One region of the Lactiplantibacillus sp. 30.2.29 genome, then DNA from elsewhere that is predicted to be linked to it. Evidence: riboswitches for the same ligand, from Rfam matches in the RefSeq annotation. Region 1 holds a riboswitch; the other holds the start of a gene.
What was found. Region 1 has a riboswitch for thiamine pyrophosphate ahead of thiM (hydroxyethylthiazole kinase). Riboswitches for the same ligand answer to the same signal wherever they lie in the genome.
Positions count from the first base shown of each region.

Region 1 (10,447 bases):
AGATGCCAGTTCCCGTTCCGGCGGTGATGCAGATGCGAGTCGGAAGCGCGATTCCGATTCAGCAACGGTTAGATGTGCATACAGAATTGATCACGCCGACTGGGATGGGCATTGTGAAGACGTTAGTACAAGACTTCGGGCCGTTACCAGAACGTGCCGTTGCCACGAAGGTCGGTTATGGGTTTGGCAAACGAGATACGGGTGGCTTTAACGCGTTGCGAGCGGTCTTATTCGAAAAAAAAACTAAGTCAGCAAGTCGTTGAACAGACGGCCGATGCGGTCTTGATGATTGAGGCCAATCTGGATGACCAGACGGGTGAGGGACTGGGTTACGTGATGAACCAGTTATTAACGGCGGGCGCATACGATGTGTTTTTTACCCCGATTCAGATGAAAAAAGATCGGCCAGCGATTAAGTTAACGGTATTGGGAAACGTTGACGATCAAGACTTACTGACCAAGTTGATTTTACAGGAGACCACGACGATTGGTGTGCGTTACCAAACGTGGCAGCGCGCCATTATGCAACGGCACTTTTTGACCGTCGCAACGCCGTACGGGGCCGTTCGCGTTAAAGTGGCGACCTATCAAGATATTAAGAAGACAATGCCGGAATATGCGGATTGCGCACAGCTGGCGCAACAGTTGCATATTCCGTTTAGGACGGTCTACCAGGCAGCATTGGTTGCTGTAGACCAAATTGAAGAGGAGGCGTAATTTTTTGGGACATCAGCTAATTGCCGAGTTTATGGGCACGGCCCTCATGATTATTTTTGGGGTGGGCGTTCATTGTAGTTCCGTGTTGAAAGGCACTAAGTACCGGGGTTCCGGTCATATTTTTGCGATTACGACGTGGGGGTTTGGAATCAGCATCGCGCTGTTCATTTTTGGCAACGTTTGTATCAACCCGGCCATGGTGCTCGCACAGTGTTTACTAGGAAACCTGTCCTGGTCAGCGTTCATTCCGTATTCGATTGCCGAAGTGTTAGGTGGCGTTGTCGGTTCAGTGATTGTTTGGATCATGTATGCCGACCATTTCAAAGCGTCGACGGATGAAATCTCACCAATCACGATTCGGAATTTATTCTGTACCGCGCCAGCCGTTCGGAACTTACCGCGGAATTTCTTTGTGGAATTATTCGATACCTTTATTTTCATTTCTGGTATTTTAGCGATCTCTGAGATCAAAACGCCGGGGATCGTGCCAATTGGCGTTGGCCTGCTCGTTTGGGCGATTGGGATGGGACTAGGTGGCCCAACTGGTTTCGCGATGAACTTAGCGCGTGACATGGGGCCCCGGATTGCTCACGCGATTTTACCGATTGCGAACAAAGCGGATAGTGACTGGCAATATGGCATCATCGTTCCCGGCATCGCGCCATTTGTCGGTGCTGCCTGTGCCGCTTGGTTCATGCATGGCTTTTTTGGGATTAATTAAATTAAGAGAGAAGAATGGAATTTATGACAACTTTAGCAACGAAGAAAGCAACTTTAATCGCCGCCTTAAAAGATTTAAAACGGGTCACGGTGGCCTTTTCCGGCGGTATCGACAGTACCCTAGTTTTAAAAATGGCCTTGGATGTGTTGGGCCGTGATAACGTGACGGCAGTTGTCGCCAATTCAGAATTATTCACGGATGAAGAGTTCGACAAAGCCATTAGTTTAGCCGAAGAATTAGGCGCCGACGTACAAGGGACGACTCTCGATTATTTGAGTGACGACCACATCAAACACAATACGCCTGACAGTTGGTACTATGCTAAAAAACTATTCTACGACCGGTTGAACGCCATTGCTGAAAACAATGGGAGTGCCGCCGTTCTAGATGGCATGATCAAAAATGACGAAAATGATTATCGGCCAGGATTGAAGGCACGGACTGAAGCGGGCGCTCGGAGCTTATTACAAGAAGCCGACTTCTTCAAAACGGATGTACGGGCTTTAGCACAAGAACTTGGATTAACGAACTGGAACAAAGTGGCCTCATGCTCCGTATCTTCACGTTTCCCATATGGCACGACGTTGACGCATGACAACATTGCCCAAGTGATGGCCGCAGAAAAGTACTTGCGGGACTTAGGTTTCCCAACGGTGCGGGTCCGGTTCCACGATGACATTGCGCGGATCGAATTACCAGAAGCACGCATTGGCGACTTCTTGGTCTTCAACGACCGTGTCAACCGTCAATTACAATCGTTAGGCTTCCGTTACGTGACCCTTGACTTGGGCGGCTTCCGTAGTGGTCGCATGAACGACACCTTGACGAAGGCCCAATTGGCAACCTTTGCTTAATAATTGATTTAGTCCACCATGGACGAGGAGGTGGCGGCAAACGGGTCTGTTCGTCCATGGCGCCAATGACGATGATACCAGCCGAATTTCTACCAATGATGGTCATTGGCTAACACCCCAAAAATGCACTTCAAGGCCGCCCTTGAAGTGCATTTTTCTGTAGATTCGATTAGGCCTGTCAAAATCACCGTTCAGCAAGCGTAACAACGAGACTTGATATGCTGCGTTAAAATGCGTTTGTTGAAAATTGTTGAGATAACTGAATCATGGTGAACAAACGTGGCAACCCTTAGTCAAACGTTACCACTAGTTTACCGGCCACTTGGTCTGCTTGGAGTTGCTGCAAGCCATCAACAAGTTGGTCGCGCTTCAAGACTTCGCTGATCAAGGGGTCGACTTTGCCGGCTTCAATCAGAGCTAACAGGGCTGCAGCCATTTGACCGAGGTCTGCGACTTGGGCAGGATTGCCGCTGCGATGGGCGCCACCTAAATCGAGCTTGCTAACGCTGACGACTTGGTTCTTTGGGAAAGTCTGAGGCGTCTCGAGGATGCAAACCAGCTGTCCGTTGTAGGCCAAGCGGGGCAAGTCAGCCTCAGGATTACCGATCGTGTTGACGACCAAGTCGACGCCCCGTTGCTGGGTCAACGCTTGAATCTTAGCCGTCACGTCTTCATGGCGGTAATCGATTTGCGCATCAGGATGAAGCGGTGCGACAAAGGCCTGTTTGCGTTGTGAGACCGTCGTATAGACCGTTTTGCCCGCAGCTTTCGCCAACTGGATGGCCATACTGCCGACACCGCCGGCACCCGCATGAATGAGGACGGTGTGCACCGCATTCAGGTTGGCCTTGCGTAACAAAGCCTGGTAGGCGGTCAAACCAGCGCAGAGACTGGCCGCGGCAGTTTCGAAGCTGAGGGTCGTTGGAATTTTGGCGAGAGCGGCAGCGGGCAAGCAGGTATATTCCGCAAACGTCCCATCTTTGGCCAGATTCGCGTGACCGCAGACCCGTTGACCAGGGGCAAAGTCAGTGACTTTAGCGCCGACCGCTTCAACGATTCCGGCCACGTCCAGGCCTAAAATGTGGGGGTATTTCCAGGCGTCATCGCCACCTAGGACTAATTTGTAATCAACCGGATTGAGACCGACTGCTTGCGTTTTGATCAAAACTTCGTCGGCTCCCAGCTCAGGCATGGGCCGTTCTTGCCATTCAAGCTGTTCTAAGGAACGATCTGATGGCGCAGGGACAACTAGTGCTTGCATCGACAATCACTCTTTTCTTTAAAGTTTAGTTGTCTTTATTATAACCATTACGTCAATGAAGATTAAACGATAATACGTTGTGTTTGCGCGAATAATGGGCTGACACAAAGATTGACGTTACCGGTTACAATCGGTAAACTAGAGGGTAACAATTGAATTCTCAAAACACTAGGGGTGTCCAAAAATGGGCTGAGATGGTGCTGTAAGTGCCGATCCCTTCGAACCTGTAAGCTCAAACTTGCGTAGGAAAGTGTCATTGCTACTATTAGCGACCACTGGATCGATGTAAGTTGATCAGTGGTCGTTTTTTATTAGCCGTGACCAGGACTAAGGAGGAGACTTGAAATGACGTTACAATTATTGAACACGTTGCGCGATCAAAATCCAATCGTTTTTAACATCGCCAACTTTGTCACGGTCCAGGACGTTGCCAATGGGTTGAATGCGCTGGGCGCGTCGCCCATTATGTCAGCAGAAGTACAGGAAGCGGAGTCAATAGTCCAAATTGCGGGGGCAGTTTGCATTAACATGGGGACGTTGACGACGCAACAGGTCAATCAAATGGCCGTTGTTGGAAAGTTGGCTAATCAGTATCATAAGCCAGTTGTGCTGGACCCGGTTGCGGTGGGGGCGGTGCCCTATCGTAAACAAGTCGCTTTGGACCTATTAGCCAAGTTTTCGGTCGATGTGATTCGGGGAAACGCGGGCGAAATTGCCGCGCTAGCTGACATCGACTGGCAAGCGAAGGGCATTGATGCCGGTGCGGGCCAGGGTGACGTGGTCGAAATTGCCAAACGGTGTGCGCAGCAATTTAACTGTTGCGTGATTTTGTCGGGCCCCACGGATGTTATTACGGATGGCAAACGGGTCGCTAAAGTTGCCAATGGAACGCCACTCTTTCAGCTACACGTCGGGTCGGGAGACTTGTTATCCAGCATCGTTGTCGCGTTTGCCGCGGTGAGCCCGACAGCTATTTATGATGCGGCTCAAGTGGCCTGCGTCGTCTTGGCGGGTGCTGGCGAATTGGTCGCTAGTCAGATGACGGCTGCGCGGCCGGCGACGTTTGCCATCGATTTGATCGACCGGCTGAGCCTCGTCTCGGTGCAAGAGATTCAAGCAATTGCAAAATTAAACTAAATAAGTGAAGGGTCGCGAGAGTTTTATGAATGAATTTCCACAAGTTGCAACGATTGCCGGGACGGATAGCGGCGGTGGCGCCGGTGTCATGGCTGATCTGAAAACGATGCAAGCCCGGCACGTCTTTGGGACCGCAGTCGTCGTTGCCGTGACGGCGCAAAATACGTTGGGCGTGCAAGATTTTATGGCGATGCCAACTAAATTGATCGATGAACAGTTTGCCTCATTGGCGGCGGATTTGAAGATTCGCGCTTGTAAGACTGGGATGTTGGCGGATGCTGAACACGTCCATGCCGTTGTTGAAAATTTAAAACGAGTCGATTTTGGACCACTGACGGTCGATCCAGTCATGATTGCCAAAGGTGGCGCAGCACTGCTGGCTGAAGATGCTATTCAGACGGTTCGTGATGAGTTGCTCCCATTGGCAACGGTGGTGACGCCCAACTTACCAGAAGCTGAACGGTTGACGGGACACCACATCACCAGTAATCAAGACATGGTCGCAGCCGGGCACGCATTACAGGATTTAGGTGCGGCGACGGTCATTATTAAGGGCGGCCACGGCGACAATCCGGATTTGGCGAATGACTTTGTGTTGTTGGCGGATGGCACTGCCTTTTGGATGTCGGCACCCCGAATCGAAACGGTGCGGACGCACGGCACTGGCGATACGTTGTCGGCTTGCATCACCGCAGAACTCGCGAAGGGTCAGTCCATGGCAGCTGCCATTCAGACAGCGAAAGCTTACGTGGCGGGAACGATTCAAGACGGTATCCAAGTTGGGCATGGTCACGGTCCCTTAAATCATTGGGCAGCGCTCAGTGAGGAGGTGACCATCCATGACGCTTGAATTTGAACCAGTCCAACTACGCGCCTACTTTGTTTGTGGCACACAAGACGTGGTGGGTCGCGACTTAGAAACGGTCATACAAACGGCGTTCGACGCCGGCATTACGGCTTTTCAGTATCGTGATAAGGGCGCTAGTCAGTTGACGGCCGCCCAACGGTTGACACTTGGTCAGCGATTACGCCAGCGCTGTTCAGACGCGCACGTTCCGTTTATTGTGGATGATGATGTGGAACTGGCCTTAGCATTGCAGGCGGATGGCATTCACGTCGGTCAAAGCGATGACCGCGTGACACAAGTGATTGAACGGGTCGCAGGACAGTTATTTGTGGGACTATCTTGTTCGACATTAGCAGAAATTAAAGTGGCTAATCAGATTGATGGCATTGCTTATATCGGCAGTGGGCCGATTTTTCCGACCAATTCGAAGGCTGACGCGGATCCAGTCGTTGGGTTAGCTGGCTTACGGGAATTAGTGGCAGCGTCACAACGGCCGATTGTCGCAATTGGTGGGATTACGGTCGACCAGCTGCCGGCGATTGCGGCGACGGGAGCTGCGGGTGCAGCGGTGATTTCAATGCTAGCGCAGAGTCCTGATATGGCTGCGACGGTTAAGGCAATGCTAACGGCAAGTGAGGCGCAACTATGAAGACAGGGCGCTTGTTTCGTAGTCAATTCTTGCTCTGGCTCGGGGCGGCCATCTCAATTGCCGAAATCCTGACGGGAACGTTGATTGCGCCGTTAGGGTTAACGCGCGGGTTAGCGGCGATTATCCTCGGCCACCTGATTGGCTGTGGCCTGTTTTTGGTGCCAGCTGGGTACTTAGGTGCCAAGCTGCACCGCTCGGCGTTGGCTTCAGCTGAGCTGGCGTTTGGTCAGGGTGGTGTCTGGCTAGCTTCTGGGCTAAATGCCTTACAACTGGTCGGTTGGACCGCCGTCATGATCGTCAATGCCCAGCTAGCAATGAACAGTATCAGCGGGCAGCTATTTGGCTTCAAAAGTCCTATCTTGATGGCAACGATTGTGGCTGTTCTGATTATCGGTTGGTTATTGATGGGCAGTCAGCTCCTATTCAAAATCAACAATTTCGTGGTCGGTTTACTCGTGATTGGGACCGTCCTGATGCTCACGATGGTCTTCATGGCTCCCGCCACCGCACATTCGCTACCGGCAGACAGCCTGACTTTTGGTCAAGCAGTCGAGCTAAACGTCACGATGGCACTGTCCTGGTTACCGCTGATTGGGGATTACACGCAGCGGGTTGACCGACCGTTACCCGTTGCACTGGTCAGCGCTGGGGGCTACATGCTTGGGAGCATCGTGATGTTTGTGACTGGGTTGTTAGTCGTTTTGCGAACAGGCCAAACCGATATTACGGCCCTGTTGACACGCTCAGGTCTCGGGCTGATTGCGTTACTGATCATCGTCTTCTCAACGGTCACGACGACTTTCTTGGATACGTATTCGGCGGCCACCAGTCTGGCGAATTTGACCGGTAGTCGGCATATTAACCGACTCGCAATTGGCGTGACCGTCGTGGGGCTGGTGATTGCGTTGACCGTGGCAATGACCTACTATGAGAACTTCTTGTACCTGATTGGTTCTGTCTTCACGCCATTGTACGCGATTATCTTCGTCACCTACTTTATCCGCAAAGCAACGTTACCATACTGGCTCAATTTTAGTTGGTGGGTGATTGGCATCGTTGCGTACTATCAGCTCCAAAAACTAGACTTTATTGGTGGCACGACGCTATTAGTGCTAGTTGGTTTAGGGTTAGCGGTCTGGTTGAGTGGCTTAGTCGTCAAACTAGCGCCACTGACGCGCGGCGAGCTTAGTCGTTGACAATTTCTAATAAAAAGTAAATGATAATCCCATTGGTAATATTCAGTTACCGTGGGATTTTTTTGGAAAGAGGGCAAAGAGAATGAGCAAACCAATTATTGGCATTGCACCTGGTGTGATTACGGTCGACAGTCGGATGTTTCCGGGCCGGCAACGCGATTACGTGAACCGCGATTATTTGCGGTCGATTACGGCTAATGGTGGCGTGCCGCTAGTGTTGCCAGTGACGACGGATGAGACAACGATTGCGCGTTACGTCACGCTGATTGATGGCTTATTGTTATGCGGTGGCGCAGACGTGGCCCCCGCGACGTATGGTGAGGAGCCACAGCCCAAGCTGGGTGGGATCGACCCAGAACGAGATCAGTATGAAATGGCGCTGATTCGGGCGACCCACGCGGCAGATAAACCCGTTTTAGGCATTTGCCGTGGCTTGCAGATTTTGAACGCGTGCTACGGTGGTAGTTTGTATCAGGACATGAGTTATCTACCGGCGGGGCAAGGAACGCTCAAACACATGCAGGGCCAGTTAGCCGCTTATGGTAGTCATCAAGTGACCGTAACCCCTGAGTCGACCTTGGCGACATACTTAGGAACGACCAAGCTGGCGGTCAATTCATTCCACCATCAAGCATTGAAGCAGGTGGCGGATGGCTTTCAAGCTGTTGCTCAGAGCTCAGACCAGGTCGTCGAAGCCATCGAATCGACGGATGGCGCCTTACAATTAGGCGTTCAGTGGCACCCTGAAATGATGCAGCAAGCTGATTCGATTCAAGCACAACTGTTTGCGCGGTTTGTGGCGGCTTGCTGAATGGGTGAATCGAGATACAGTGATTAAAGTAAATGAACCAGAATAGCGTGCGTCGAGTAGGACCTTGCGCTAGAAATAATAATCACCCCGAGAATCTCCACAAATTCTCGGGGTGATTATTTTACTGTTCAATCTGTGTGTATTCGCGTGACTTAATATAATGGGACTCACGCCCTTAATCCCAACCCCTAACCACAACTTTCCCAATCATATGCTGACTTTCAACCAGCTGATGGGCCAGCCGCAAATTGGCGGCATTGATGGGTGTCAGTGCTTTGGTGAGGGTGGACGAAATCAGGCCTTGGTCCAGCCAAGCCGCAATTTGATTGAGAATCTCATGTTGAGACTGCAGGTCATCAGTGCCGTAGTAAGATTTCGCGTACATCCACTCCCAGGCAAAAGTGCCACGTTTCTTAGTCAGCTTTTTGAGATTGATGGGGCGGTGGTTTTCCGTAATTGAAGCGATGTGACCGGATGGCTTGATTAAGTCGCACATTTCATTCCAATGGCCATCAAGGTCGTTCAGCTCCAAGATATAGTCCACGTATTTCAGTCCGAGTTGATGGACTTCGTGGACCAAGTCATTGCGGTGATTGACGACGAAATCAGCGCCGTGTGCTTTTGTCCAGGCAATACTTTGCGGACGTGAGGCGGTTGAGATTACGGTCAAGCCGGCTAACTTCGCTAACTGGGTCGCAATGGAACCAACCCCACCAGCACCATTGATTATGAGAATCGTCTTTGAGGGTTGCGACTGTGAGGGCGCGGTCAATGGAATCTGTAACTGTTCAAATAGTGCTTCGTAGGCAGTCAGGGCCGTCAACGGCATGGCTGCAATTTCTTCTGGTCGGATGGTTTTGGGCGCCAAGCCGACGATGCGTTCGTCTACGAGCTGGTATTGACTGTCACTGCCGGGCCGTTTGAACGAGCCCGCATAGTAGACTTTGTCACCCACCTTGAACAGACTGGTCTGGTCACCGACCGCTGTCACGGTGCCATAAGCATCCCAACCAATGATCTTTGGTGCGGAAAGCGGCCGCCGTTTGGCATGACGAACCCCAACGTCGACTGGATTAACGGATACAGCCGCAACTTGGACCAACAAGTCATGTCCACTGACGACGGGCACAGGAAGCGTGACATCTTGTAAGCTGTCTTGTGATTCAATGGGTAATGGTGCATAGAAACCAACTGCCTTCATTTTCTTCATGAGTAACATCCCCCTTAGCTTGCCTTAAATATACGACGTTGTGAGTCAAAAACAAGACGTGAATTTGTTTGCACTTAGTTACAAGCGTGTAACGGTCTCAGGCTGACGCGTGAATGGTATACTGCTTATAAGTTAACCATCAGAAATGGGGATTGTGTATGCATACGAGAAAGATTTTTGACTGCCAGGCAGGGTGCCCGGTTGAAAGTACCTTACAAGTGATTGCTGGCAAGTGGAAGAGCGTTATTTTGTATCATTTGTTAACGAGTGGTGTTTGTCGGTTCAGCGAGTTACAGAAACGGATGCCGGATTGTTCGCGCCGGATGCTGGTATTGCAATTGCAGGAGCTCGAGCACGATCAGCTGATTAGCAAGCGGGTGTATCCGGTGATTCCGCCTAAGACCGAATACCGCCTCACTGATTTTGGCCTGACACTAAAGCCAGTCGTGATGGAAATGGAGAAATGGGGTCGGCTGTATAACGCACGTAAAGTGGCAGATTGACTGTGAAACATAAACTGACGTGGGTTAATGACCGGGCTAGCACTAGGCTTGGTAGCTTGATCTGATGCGTACATGATGGATAGCGTCGAGTTGGTGTAAGGATACTGCTGTGAAACCAGCCCTGTTATCAGGATTGGTTGTTGCTGGTTCTAAGAGGCTTTTCTAACCGCAAGTTTCTCGAGTGTGTAACTGGCGCAGAATGTTTCACGTGAAACATTTGGTCACACAAGTTGTTTCATCACAGCCAAGAGGTATCACAACCCAGTGGCCAGCTATGTAAGCTGAAATTGCGAAACGACTCATTAAACTATCAATGATGATAGCGGTTACGTATAATAGAGGTAGTTTAAATTGAATGTGGGGGTGATATTGTGAAACAAATTGAAATGGGTATGCGCATTACGACCAATCAGCAGCAGACGTATCGCGTGATTGCGGTCGTTAATCAGGGACAACAAATCTTGGCACGGCCAATCGAACCAGAAACAGCACCAGTCGAGGTGATTGCTATAACTGATATTGTTCAGATAACTGAACAAAA
Region 1 covers NZ_JAGYGU010000006.1:68,851-79,297, reverse strand. Annotated here, with positions in the region: partial or broken gene larC (nickel pincer cofactor biosynthesis protein LarC) at 1-717, shown strand, start outside; gene larD (D/L-lactic acid transporter LarD) at 722-1,438, shown strand; gene larE (ATP-dependent sacrificial sulfur transferase LarE) at 1,462-2,292, shown strand; gene KGF65_RS04795 (zinc-binding dehydrogenase) at 2,582-3,553, opposite strand; TPP riboswitch at 3,714-3,819, shown strand; gene thiM (hydroxyethylthiazole kinase) at 3,899-4,690, shown strand; gene thiD (bifunctional hydroxymethylpyrimidine kinase/phosphomethylpyrimidine kinase) at 4,716-5,540, shown strand; gene thiE (thiamine phosphate synthase) at 5,530-6,186, shown strand; gene cytX (putative hydroxymethylpyrimidine transporter CytX) at 6,183-7,382, shown strand; gene KGF65_RS04770 (gamma-glutamyl-gamma-aminobutyrate hydrolase family protein) at 7,465-8,193, shown strand; gene KGF65_RS04765 (zinc-binding alcohol dehydrogenase family protein) at 8,369-9,394, opposite strand; gene KGF65_RS04760 (helix-turn-helix domain-containing protein) at 9,562-9,906, shown strand; gene KGF65_RS04755 (HIRAN domain-containing protein) at 10,278-10,447, shown strand, end outside.

Region 2 (10,447 bases), on a different contig from region 1:
TGACTACGATTGGCGTCCCAACAGCTGGTTATACCAGCGTCAATAAAGGGCGCGTCGCAAAATCGAAAAAGACCGCCGCCATTCTGACCATTGGGACGATTACTAGCCCTGTCAAGATTGGCAATCAACGGCATTTTAATAACGAACCGCTTAAGCCGGATCTCACAACAATGTATGCCCCGATTTCTCCTGCTAAGGGTGAACAGTATCAGAAGCAACAACCCCTAGATACAGATTTTTGGCATGAATTAGAAAAACACTTATCCGAATGAGGCAATCAACACCCGTCAAGAAATGTTTAATACCAGTCTTTGACGGGTATTTAGGTTACGATTGATTTAAAATTAGCCTACTAGTCGCCACTTCAATTACGGTGACCAATCAACAAAAAACAGCTTCACTGCGACTAACTACCGCGGTGAAGTTGTTTAAAAATCATCCATCCCATTCGTCAATTCAACGCGTGCTAACACGCATCGTTGCAAATGGCTTTTAAATTCAGTTTAGTACTTCTTGCTTAACTTGCTTGCGGCCGCTTCGTCAATAATAACGGTAACGTCTGGGTGGTTTTGCAAGATACTTGCTGGTAAGTCAACCGTGTCTGGGCCTTCAATCATGCCCTTAACGGCATCCGCCTTGTTTTCACCGAATGCTTCAAGCAATAAGTGCTTGCTCTTCATGATGGAAGCTAAGCCCATTGAGAAGGCTTGCTTAGGCACATCATTTTCGCTAGCGAAGAACCGCGCGTTGGCTTCGATCGTTGATTCAGTCAAGTCAACCACGTGCGTCGTAATGTCGCGAGGGGTCCCTGGTTCGTTAAAACCAATGTGACCGTTACGGCCGATTCCTAAGATTTGTAAGTCGATTGGGTGTTCGTCAATTACTTTGTCGTAACGCTTAACTTCAGCTTCTGGGTCTGAAGCTAAACCGTTTGGCAAGAATGATTCCTTAAATGGCTTGTCATTGAACAAATGAGTTTGCATGAAGTATTTATAACTTTGGTCGTTGTCTGGTGCAATCCCAACGTATTCATCCAAGTTAACGGATGTGCAGTCACTGAAATCTAAATCACTATTTACGATTTCTTTGTAAGTTGTAACGGGTGTCGAACCAGTTGCCAACCCAAATACTTTCGCACCATTATCTAAAGCATTCTTAAATACTTTGTAGCCTTCCTTACCGCCGGCAGCTTGATCCTTTACTACGATAACTTTCATAATTAACTGACTCCCTCTTTGTTTGGTATAGTCCAATTGTATATTGGTCTAGACTAAAATACAAGGGATTTGTTTAAAAAATCCAATTTAATTTTCTTGCAATCGTTACCATCTTTAAGCTATCAGTCTAAACTACCTTAATAATTTAATTGTATTTTCTGATAACTTTGCCTATACTTAACTTGTTCGTAACTCCGTGGAACGTGAGAAATTCCACGACTAGCCAAGGCTGCAAAGTCATTGGCTATTTTTTTTGGCGTCATCGTTGTCGTCAACGTTTGCCAGTTGTCCAAACCAATCAATTCCGGTTGTCAGTCACCTGACCTGCGTTTATACTAAGGACAAATGGAACATATATTTTACATTGGAGGAAAATTCGTGGACAATCACGTCAAAGCATTTCGTTTAGCGGCGGGGCTTTCTCAAAAAGAACTCGCCAACCTTACTGGCATCACCCGGCAGACTTTAAGCCTGATTGAAAAAGGCACTTATAATCCCTCATTGAAGCTCTGTCTCAACCTCTGTTATGCACTCCACCAAACACTGGATACCGTCTTTTGGATCGACCCAAGTTAGGAGGTCTCAATCATGAAGAAGATTCGCGACGAACGTTTAATTTTACAAAATTTCAAGAACATCCGCACAACGTTATTAGTTGAAAATAGTGTCATTTTACTGCTTTTACTATGGCAAGGCTGGCAAAAAAGCGACCTCTTGCACGCCTTCACGTACGACAATCCGTTGTTCCTCGTCCTCATGATTGCCGTGTTCACTATGATTGTGCTGTCCCTCAACGTGAGCACCCCAATAGAAGACAAACCGAAACGGTCATGGCGCTACCTCGGCGTAAGCGCACTCATTGAACTAGTTGGCTTCTCCATTGGCTTTTACCTTCTGACTGCCGGTCATCATCCGTTCATCAGCCTGCTCGCAGGAGTTGTTCTGACCGCGATTACTAGCGGCATCATGCTATACAGCAATCACTTACGCAGCCGCGGTGAACAGTAGCGATTGCCTGGCCGGTACCAATTCAGTTACTTTTGCGATAAACTATTCCCAGAAATTTAACGGATACGAGGTCTTAGCGATGGAACCAACTTTTAACAAAATGACTGCGGCCGGCTACCATGCGATTGAACAAGAAATCGAGGATTTGAAACAGCAACGGCCCGAACGAATCAAGATTCTCGCCGCGGCCGCTGCATTGGGCGACCGCTCTGAGAACGCTGAATATAGTAGCGCCAAACGCGACTTGGGCCGCTTAGAAAGTCGCCTACGTTTTCTCAACAAACAGTTACAGTATGCCCAAATCGTCCAACCCGCCGACAACGACCAACTGGATATTGGCAAGTTCGTCACCATCGAATTTCTAGACGACCATGACCAAATCACCTATCAACTCGTCGGCAAACAGGAAGCCAATCTCGAACAACAAAAAATCTCATTCACATCGCCCATTGGCCAGGCGCTCGCCAATCATACCGTGGGCGACGTGGTCACTGTGAACGCGCCGAACGGGGCTTATCAGGTTAAGGTGATCGCGGTTAAGCGCGCGTAATAAAATAGTTATATCAATCGATTGGGTCCTTCTTTTCATTTTTCGGAGATCAAAAATACACTTACCGAAGCGTATACGTGTTAGAATAAAGACGGTAAAAAAGCCGGTACGCTAATACCGACTTGAATCAAGGCCCGCTCTAAGAGCAGTTGGCTTTAAAATTTAGATAACCAAAAAACAGTCACCTAATACCTGCCAAAGTTTTGCCAAAGTTTTGGGGTGGCTATTTTTCGTTTCTAGCGTTCCATATCTGATACATCACTAGTGTGAGGCTCAAAATGATCTGCAAAAAAGCAAGCCAAACAGGTAAAGTGACCACGCCTGAAAAACTTGATGACCATGGCCAAATCACCTATCAACTCGTCGGTAAACGAGAAGCCAATCTTGAACAACCAAGGATTTCATTCACATCGGCCAGGCGCTCGCCAATCATACCGTTGGTGACGTGTTTACTTTGAGTGCGCCGAACTGGGATTATCAGGTTAAGATGATTGCGATTAAGCGCGCGTAATAAAGTAGTTATATCAATCGATTGGGCGCTTATTTTGATTTTTTTGAATCAAAAATATACTTCCCGAAACATATACGTGTTAAAATAAAGACAGTAAAAAAGCCGGTACGCGAATACCGACTTGAAACAAGGCCCGCTCTAAGAGCAGTTGGCTTTAACATTTGAACAACTAAAAAACAGTCACCCAGTTACTTGCCAAAGTTTTGGGGTGGCTATTTTTTGTTTCTGGCGTTCCATACCTGATACATCGCTAGTGCGATGCTCAAAATGATCTGCAAAAATGCAAACCAAACAGGTAAAGTGACCACGGCTGAAAACCTTGATGACCATGACCAAATCACCTATCAACTCGTCGGCAAACAAGAAGCCAATCTCGAACAACCAAAGATTTCATTCACATCGCCCATCGGCCAGGCGCTCGCCAATCATACCATTGGCGACGTGTTTACTGTGAGTGCGCCGAACGGGGATTATCAAGTTAAGGCGATCGCGGTTAAATGCGCGTAAACATAGGCTAAATTTTACTTAGTATGCTTGTAGTAATTGTACTAGCCTTTTATTAATCACCACCAAGGCCTCTGATACTAATAGGCCTCGTTATTCACAAATAAAGCCAGAGATTTCTTATTGCTTACACGATGAGAAATCTCTGGCTTTATCTTTTATTGTTTGGCAAACGAACAATAAAAGAGCTTATGTCAACAGTACATAAACTCAATTTAATAGTCATAAGAATCAGTAATAACAATATTTTAAGCAAGATGCATATTGAAGCAACGTAGACCGTAACCAGAGAAACATGGGCGAGCTTCTCATAACGAGATGCAATCTTACGAAAGTTTGTCATTTTACTTTGTCGGAATGGTATAGATTCCTGCTTTATCTTCAATATACTGGCGAAGTTTCGCAGCACCATAGGCTTTATCCGCGATAATATTTGATTGAGAAATATCGAAGCCTTCCAACAACTCGCTAGCAACTTGGCTGGCATGTACTTGACCACCCGTTAAGCGAAAACCCAGAGGATTTCCTAATCTGTCAACGAGTGCGTGAATCTTAGTCGTTCAATTACCTCAACTTAGTCCAATAGCTTGATTATCGTCCACACATTCGGCGTTTTTTCCCAATAGACTTCCGATGAACTCGAACAATTGTTGAATCCAAGCTCAAGTTTTCTATATCGAAATCGTCAATCAATCCGAGAAAATCCTGTTCGAATAATCCTAAACGTACCCAAGCCTGGAAGCGACTATACACATTTTCCAAGGGGCGTAGCGTTTCCAAGGCCACCGCGCATGAGCCTGAGGATAGCGTTGAGAGTGGTACGGTTGTCTAAACTTGATGGACAGCCAGTCCGGTATGGCGGGAAGTATCCTTTGATTCGTTTGCACTGACCATCTTCCAGTTGGTATCGTTTAGGTGTTGTCATCGAAAAGCCTCGATTAGTTATTCCTCAAATTACACCTGAATTTTTAGTTTCCAGACAGTCCTTAATCTTACGAATGAAAATTAACACCAATGCAAGTTTTGTTGCTGTTATCTATCGAATTATTTCTATATTGCTCTACCAAGGATTAATCAACGAAATAGGATTCAATATAAACTACAGTTTGTAGGAAGTTCTGTGAATTTGCCCAGAATAAGGGGCCAAAGCTCAGTCAACTAATCTCATACAACTATTCAAATTTAAAGCAACACACTACCTTTTCCACCAATGTTGAGTACGACTGTTTTCTATATTTTCTAGTTTAATGATTCGATCAGTAAGCTGCCTAATTTGGTCTTCTAAGTGCAATATTCTCTGTTGATCATTTTTTTCGCCAAATCCGGGATTGAAACTGATTTTTAGTGCATCCGATAATGCAAAACCACTTTTTGTTAGAGTAATACTCCTACTAAATCGAGTAATATCTGATGCAGTATATACTCTATTTTTATTAATCTTATTTCTAAATTTCAATTTATCATTTAATTCTTTTTCTACAATCAAACTATATTTTCGTAACGTTACCGCCTTAATTCCTAACTTCATTGCTGCCTGTACCGCACTAATTCCTTGCTTTTTCTGAGTCGAGTCTCCCATAACATCCTCCCCTATATCACGCTCTACATGTAACGATATCATAACGATTTATTAAACAAACAAAAGTTAACTAAGTGTTTCAGAAACAGATGGTTCCTTATTTAAACAGCGGTTTCGGCCCATTGTATTACTCGGAGGTCAAAAGCAATGAAAAAAATACAATCGCCAACTAGCCGTAACACTTTCAGTCATTTTATTATGTGTTTTGAGTTTCACGTTTAATGCACATGCAATGACACACACATATTCTGTATCAGAATCTAACTATTCTTGGAGTGCTTCATATAAGGTCAAAGTCGTGAAAAATAAAATTGTTCGGGTAAGCAATATTAAATTACATGCATTTGCCGGAAAAATTGTAGGTTACTCTACTTCACATACCGACAAAAAAGCTACTCTTACAATTGTAAGATCTTACAAAATCATTCGAACACGAATACACCTAATCGCTACTTTTTCCCATGGGAGTCTGCATGTAAAGACAACTTAGGACACATTAACATGCAAATGAAAATTGGTAAAAAATAGATCATATATTGACATTGCACAGTTCACAAAACTGTAAATAAAAACTATAGTGGCGGCAACATATATCCATATATATAGCCGATTAAATTTATTGTTTCTTAACGCAATATAGACAGTTATCAGAATTCCCATTAGTGGGACAATACCACTCACTAACACTAGAATCATTAATTCCATACTTTCATCTTGCGCATTGTATAAATTTCGCTTTAAAAATGGACTTGCTTTTTTTAAATCATTAATGTGCTCGTTATTATGGGATAGTCCTTTTTGAATGTCAACATCTTCACTTAGCAAAGTATCAACCGGTACTGAATAGAGTTTTCCAAGTCGCACCAAATTATCAATATCAGGATAGGTCCGTTGATTCTCCCATCGAGATACAGCCTGCCGTGAAACATTCAATGCTCTTGCAACATCGTCTTGAGAAAGTTGCGCATTATGACGATACTTTTTCAATTGTTCTGAAATCACTTTTGACACTCCAATCTAATCACAAAAGGATCTGATAATAATACAAAAATTAGCAACACCAAAACAGAAGGAAAATAATTATTATGGCAAAAAAACATCATGCTTTAAAAAAGGTGTCAATCATTTTTATCGTTACGTTACTCTGTTCCACTTTTTTGAATTCTTATGTTCATATTCATGCAGATAATGAATCAACAAATGAAACTATTGAACGATTAGTGAACGGGGATACACCTCATCAAAAAATTGCTATCACAAATGATCAAGAAGAACAAATCTCTAGTCTAATCAAGAAAGAAGCTGAGGTTCAAACAACAAACGATACTACCACCCTTACATTAACAGATGATCAACTAACAAGCATTTTGAAGCAAACTCTGTCCGCTGATGACTTTAGCTCCGTTCAAGCCGCAACTCATCACAAAGGCGTTTCAAAAATCGTCTGGCATGGTGCAGCAAAAAAAGGTAATGTTAACATTTACTTATCGAAAAGTATGTTAAACTTCTTACGTGGTGCTGCTATCGGTGTTGGTGTAACTACGATTATCGCTTTGTCAGGAGGATTTGCAGGAGCGGGGACAATTGCAACCATAGTTATTCGGAAAGTCATTAGTACCAGCATCAAGTCAAGTACAAAAGGATTCAAGTACGGCAGAAAATACTCCATTCGTTCTTGGAAATATAAAGGATGGTCATATCAATGAAACTAAACTTCTCCTTCAAAAACAATGCGCATGAATGGCTTGGCATTATAAGTCTATTATTGTTTCTAGCTGAGCCCTGGGTTGCCATCATAAACATGACTTATGGAATTGCTCTCGCAGGTACCGGTATTATTGGAATATCAACTTATCTAGAATCACTAAGTTATTTTAATGGCGCCCTTTCCAAAAAGATACTTCTCCTATTCACGATTCTCATTGCATTTATTCTCGAAGCTATCTATACTTTTATGATATTCATGCTTTTCAAAAAATAATCCAATCAATTGAGCTGTTCCGAATAAAACTCAGAGTTTTCTTGAAGTGCCTCACTATTGTCAAACTAATTAGTTTAGCAATGGTGAGGCACTTTCTTTCAGAATTGTTGTTCCTGCCTTTTCATAGAAAATTTTACAATTCGATTTTAAATTTTGTCAATATATAAACTGAAATCTTCAACTCATAATAGACGCAGCACAGCTTTCAATTCGTTTTATATTTCAAAACACAGAAGCTCTATCAACTATTTTAATTAAAACTCCTGATAAACTGCCGGATCTTGGTCATTCAAGCGACCATCTGCTCGACTCAGGCCATTAATCGTTGCCATATCAGCGTCACCGATTTCAAAGTCAAACACGTCGATGTTCCCTGCTTGACGACTCGGTGTCGACGACTTCGGAATTGGTAGCGTGCCGAGTTGTAACTCCCAGCGTAAAATTAGTTGGCCAACATTTTTATGGTAGCGCGCCGCAATCGCTTTGAGTGTCTCATTTTGTAGCATCTCACTCGCGCGGCCAAGGGGACTCCAGTCCTGCGTTAAGATACCGTGCGCTTGGTCATAGTCCCGTTGTGCTTGTTGGTTGAAATACGGGTGTAATTCGACCTGATTGATGACAGGTAAGACCCCAGTCTCCTTATCCAACCGGTCTAAATGTTCCGGTAAGAAATTCGAGACCCCAATCGAACGAATCAAACCTAACTTTTGGGCGTCAATCAATGCCTGCCAAGCTTCAACGTAATGGTCTTCCTTCGGGTTGGGCCAGTGAATCAAATACAGATCATAATAATCGAGCCCGGCTCGATACAATGATTCTTGAATCGTATTGATGGCTTGCGTGTACGTGTGATGCCGCCCCGGTAGTTTGGACGAAATCAGCAACTCCGAGCGTGGCACGGATGAGCGACGAACCGCCTCACCCACGGCCCCTTCGTTTTCATAATTGAAGGCCGTATCTAGTAGTCGATAGCCGCGGTCGATTGCAGAACCAATCACCTGCACCCCGTGCGCACCATTCAGTTTATAAGTCCCAAAACCAATCTTCGGGACCGTCAATCCATCACGTAGCGTATAAGTTTCCAACTCAATCCACTTCTTTCTTCAAAATTTTCAAAACAAAACCATACTAATCTTCAGAACGGTCTGCCAAAGCATCGCGAATCGCAGCCTCAAACGTTGCTGGACGAGTCGTCGGCGCATACCGTTCGAGGACGCGACCATCGCGGCCAATCAAGAACTTGGTAAAGTTCCACTTGATGCGCCCATGTCCCGCCGCTTGTTTCAAATAAGTAAACAACGGGTCCGCCTGGTCACCATTGACCATCACGCGCTTCGTCATTGGGAAGGTGACGCCATAGTGCCGTTGACAATAGTCGTGAGTCTCCTCATCATCAGCCTTTTCTTGATGGAATTGGTTAGACGGCAGGCCAAGCACCACTAATCCTTCTTGATGATACTTCTGATAGAGTTCTTCTAATCCTTTAAATTGTGGCGCCAAGCCACAGTTACTAGCCGTATTCACGATCAACAACACTTGCCCACGATATTGCGACAAGTCGAGTGTCTCACCACTCATTTCCGTTTCTGTAAAGTCATACACTGATTCAGCCATCAACATCCCTCCTAAGAATATTAATCAATTGCCGTGCTTTAACCCTAGTAAACCACAAAATTGTGATTTTTCATCGTACTTTGCTTTGGTTTCTGGAAATTTGATTGCACTCAACGTGATTATCCGTTACACTGAACGTATCATTCATAGCAACTGGGGTGCCATTGCGGCTGAGATAATACCCATTGAACCTGAATCTGGACAATGCCAGCGCAGGGAACAATGCTTTATTTGGGGAACCATCAATTCAGACTTAGCCGCCTGCCACTGTTACTTGTGGTGGGCGTTTTTTTGTCGCTTAGATGCGTGAATGACAAACTATTTTGGGAGGATTTAACAATGAAATGGGTTAAATCATGGTACTTGAACGACATTATTTTGCTGGCCCTTATCGGGATTTTCTTTGGGGCGATTTTTATGGGGACCAACTTTGTTTATAACGTGCTGAGTGCAGCACTGACACCATTTGGGCTCAGCGGTCTCGCCAACGAGCTGCTTTTGGGCTTATGGTGCATGCCAGGGATGCTGGCGGGCTACCTGATTCGTTTAAAGGGTTCCGCCACCTTAGGCGAACTGCTCGCAGCAACGGTCGAAATGTTCTTTGGCGGCCAATGGGGTATCACGACCTTGATCTCGGGGATCGTTCAAGGGTTCGGTGCCGAACTCGGCTACATCGCAACCGGCTACAAACACTACGATTGGTTAGGATTAACGGCTGCGGCCACCACGACTACGCTGGTGACGTTTGGCTGGGATCTGGCTCGTAATGGCTATTTCAAACTACAACTCTGGCTACTGATCTTATACTTAGTCGTGCGCTTCATCTCAATGTTCGTCTTCGGTGGTCTATTGACCAAGGCAATTACTGACTTACTTGACCGTAGCCACGTTCTCAAATCGACACATTAATCTCGCACTTTGGTATGGAGGAATCAAGAATGGCTCGTATCGCGCTGAACAACTTAACATATTCATATCCACAGGCGCCGACACCCATTCTGGAACACGTTAATTTAACGTTACCGTCACAACAGTTCACCTTATTAACGGGGCCGTCGGGAACTGGCAAGTCAACACTGCTTCAATTGATGGCGGGGGGCTTATCGCTAGCCGACGCGTCCGGCAGTATCACGTTTGACGGTCAATCATTAAACGACCTGCCCGCTAATCAGCGCGCGCGGCACGTCGCGATGATGTTTCAAAATCCAAATCAACAGTTTGCCATGGACACGGTCGAGCACGAGTTGATTTTTGCATTGGAGAACCTACAAGTGCCCCGCTCACAGATGATGGCACGATTGCGGCACGCACTGGCCTTCGTGAGGATTGAGCACCTACAACCGCGGCTCTTGAACCAGCTATCGGGTGGTGAAAAACAAAAGGTTGCCCTCGCCGTTATCGTGGCGATGGATAGCGATGTGATCTTGCTCGACGAACCCTTTGCCAGCGTGGACCCGGAAGCCCGCGCCGGACTACTCGAACG
Region 2 covers NZ_JAGYGU010000025.1:28,655-39,101, forward strand. Annotated here, with positions in the region: gene KGF65_RS12925 (S41 family peptidase) at 1-272, shown strand, start outside; gene KGF65_RS12930 (glucosamine-6-phosphate deaminase) at 504-1,217, opposite strand; gene KGF65_RS12935 (helix-turn-helix transcriptional regulator) at 1,563-1,793, shown strand; gene KGF65_RS12940 (hypothetical protein) at 1,806-2,225, shown strand; gene greA (transcription elongation factor GreA) at 2,305-2,775, shown strand; partial or broken gene KGF65_RS12955 (GreA/GreB family elongation factor) at 3,581-3,793, shown strand; partial or broken gene KGF65_RS12960 (IS5 family transposase) at 4,038-4,715, opposite strand; gene KGF65_RS12965 (hypothetical protein) at 4,986-5,369, opposite strand; gene KGF65_RS17445 (DUF5626 family protein) at 5,602-5,859, shown strand; gene KGF65_RS12975 (helix-turn-helix domain-containing protein) at 5,856-6,371, opposite strand; gene KGF65_RS12980 (hypothetical protein) at 6,455-7,075, shown strand; gene KGF65_RS12985 (aldo/keto reductase) at 7,605-8,435, opposite strand; gene KGF65_RS12990 (glutathione peroxidase) at 8,479-8,964, opposite strand; TPP riboswitch at 9,109-9,202, shown strand; gene KGF65_RS12995 (ECF transporter S component) at 9,304-9,873, shown strand; gene KGF65_RS13000 (ABC transporter ATP-binding protein) at 9,903-10,447, shown strand, end outside.
Region 2: linked by a shared signal. The riboswitch ahead of KGF65_RS12995 (ECF transporter S component) and the one ahead of thiM (hydroxyethylthiazole kinase) in region 1 are both predicted to bind thiamine pyrophosphate.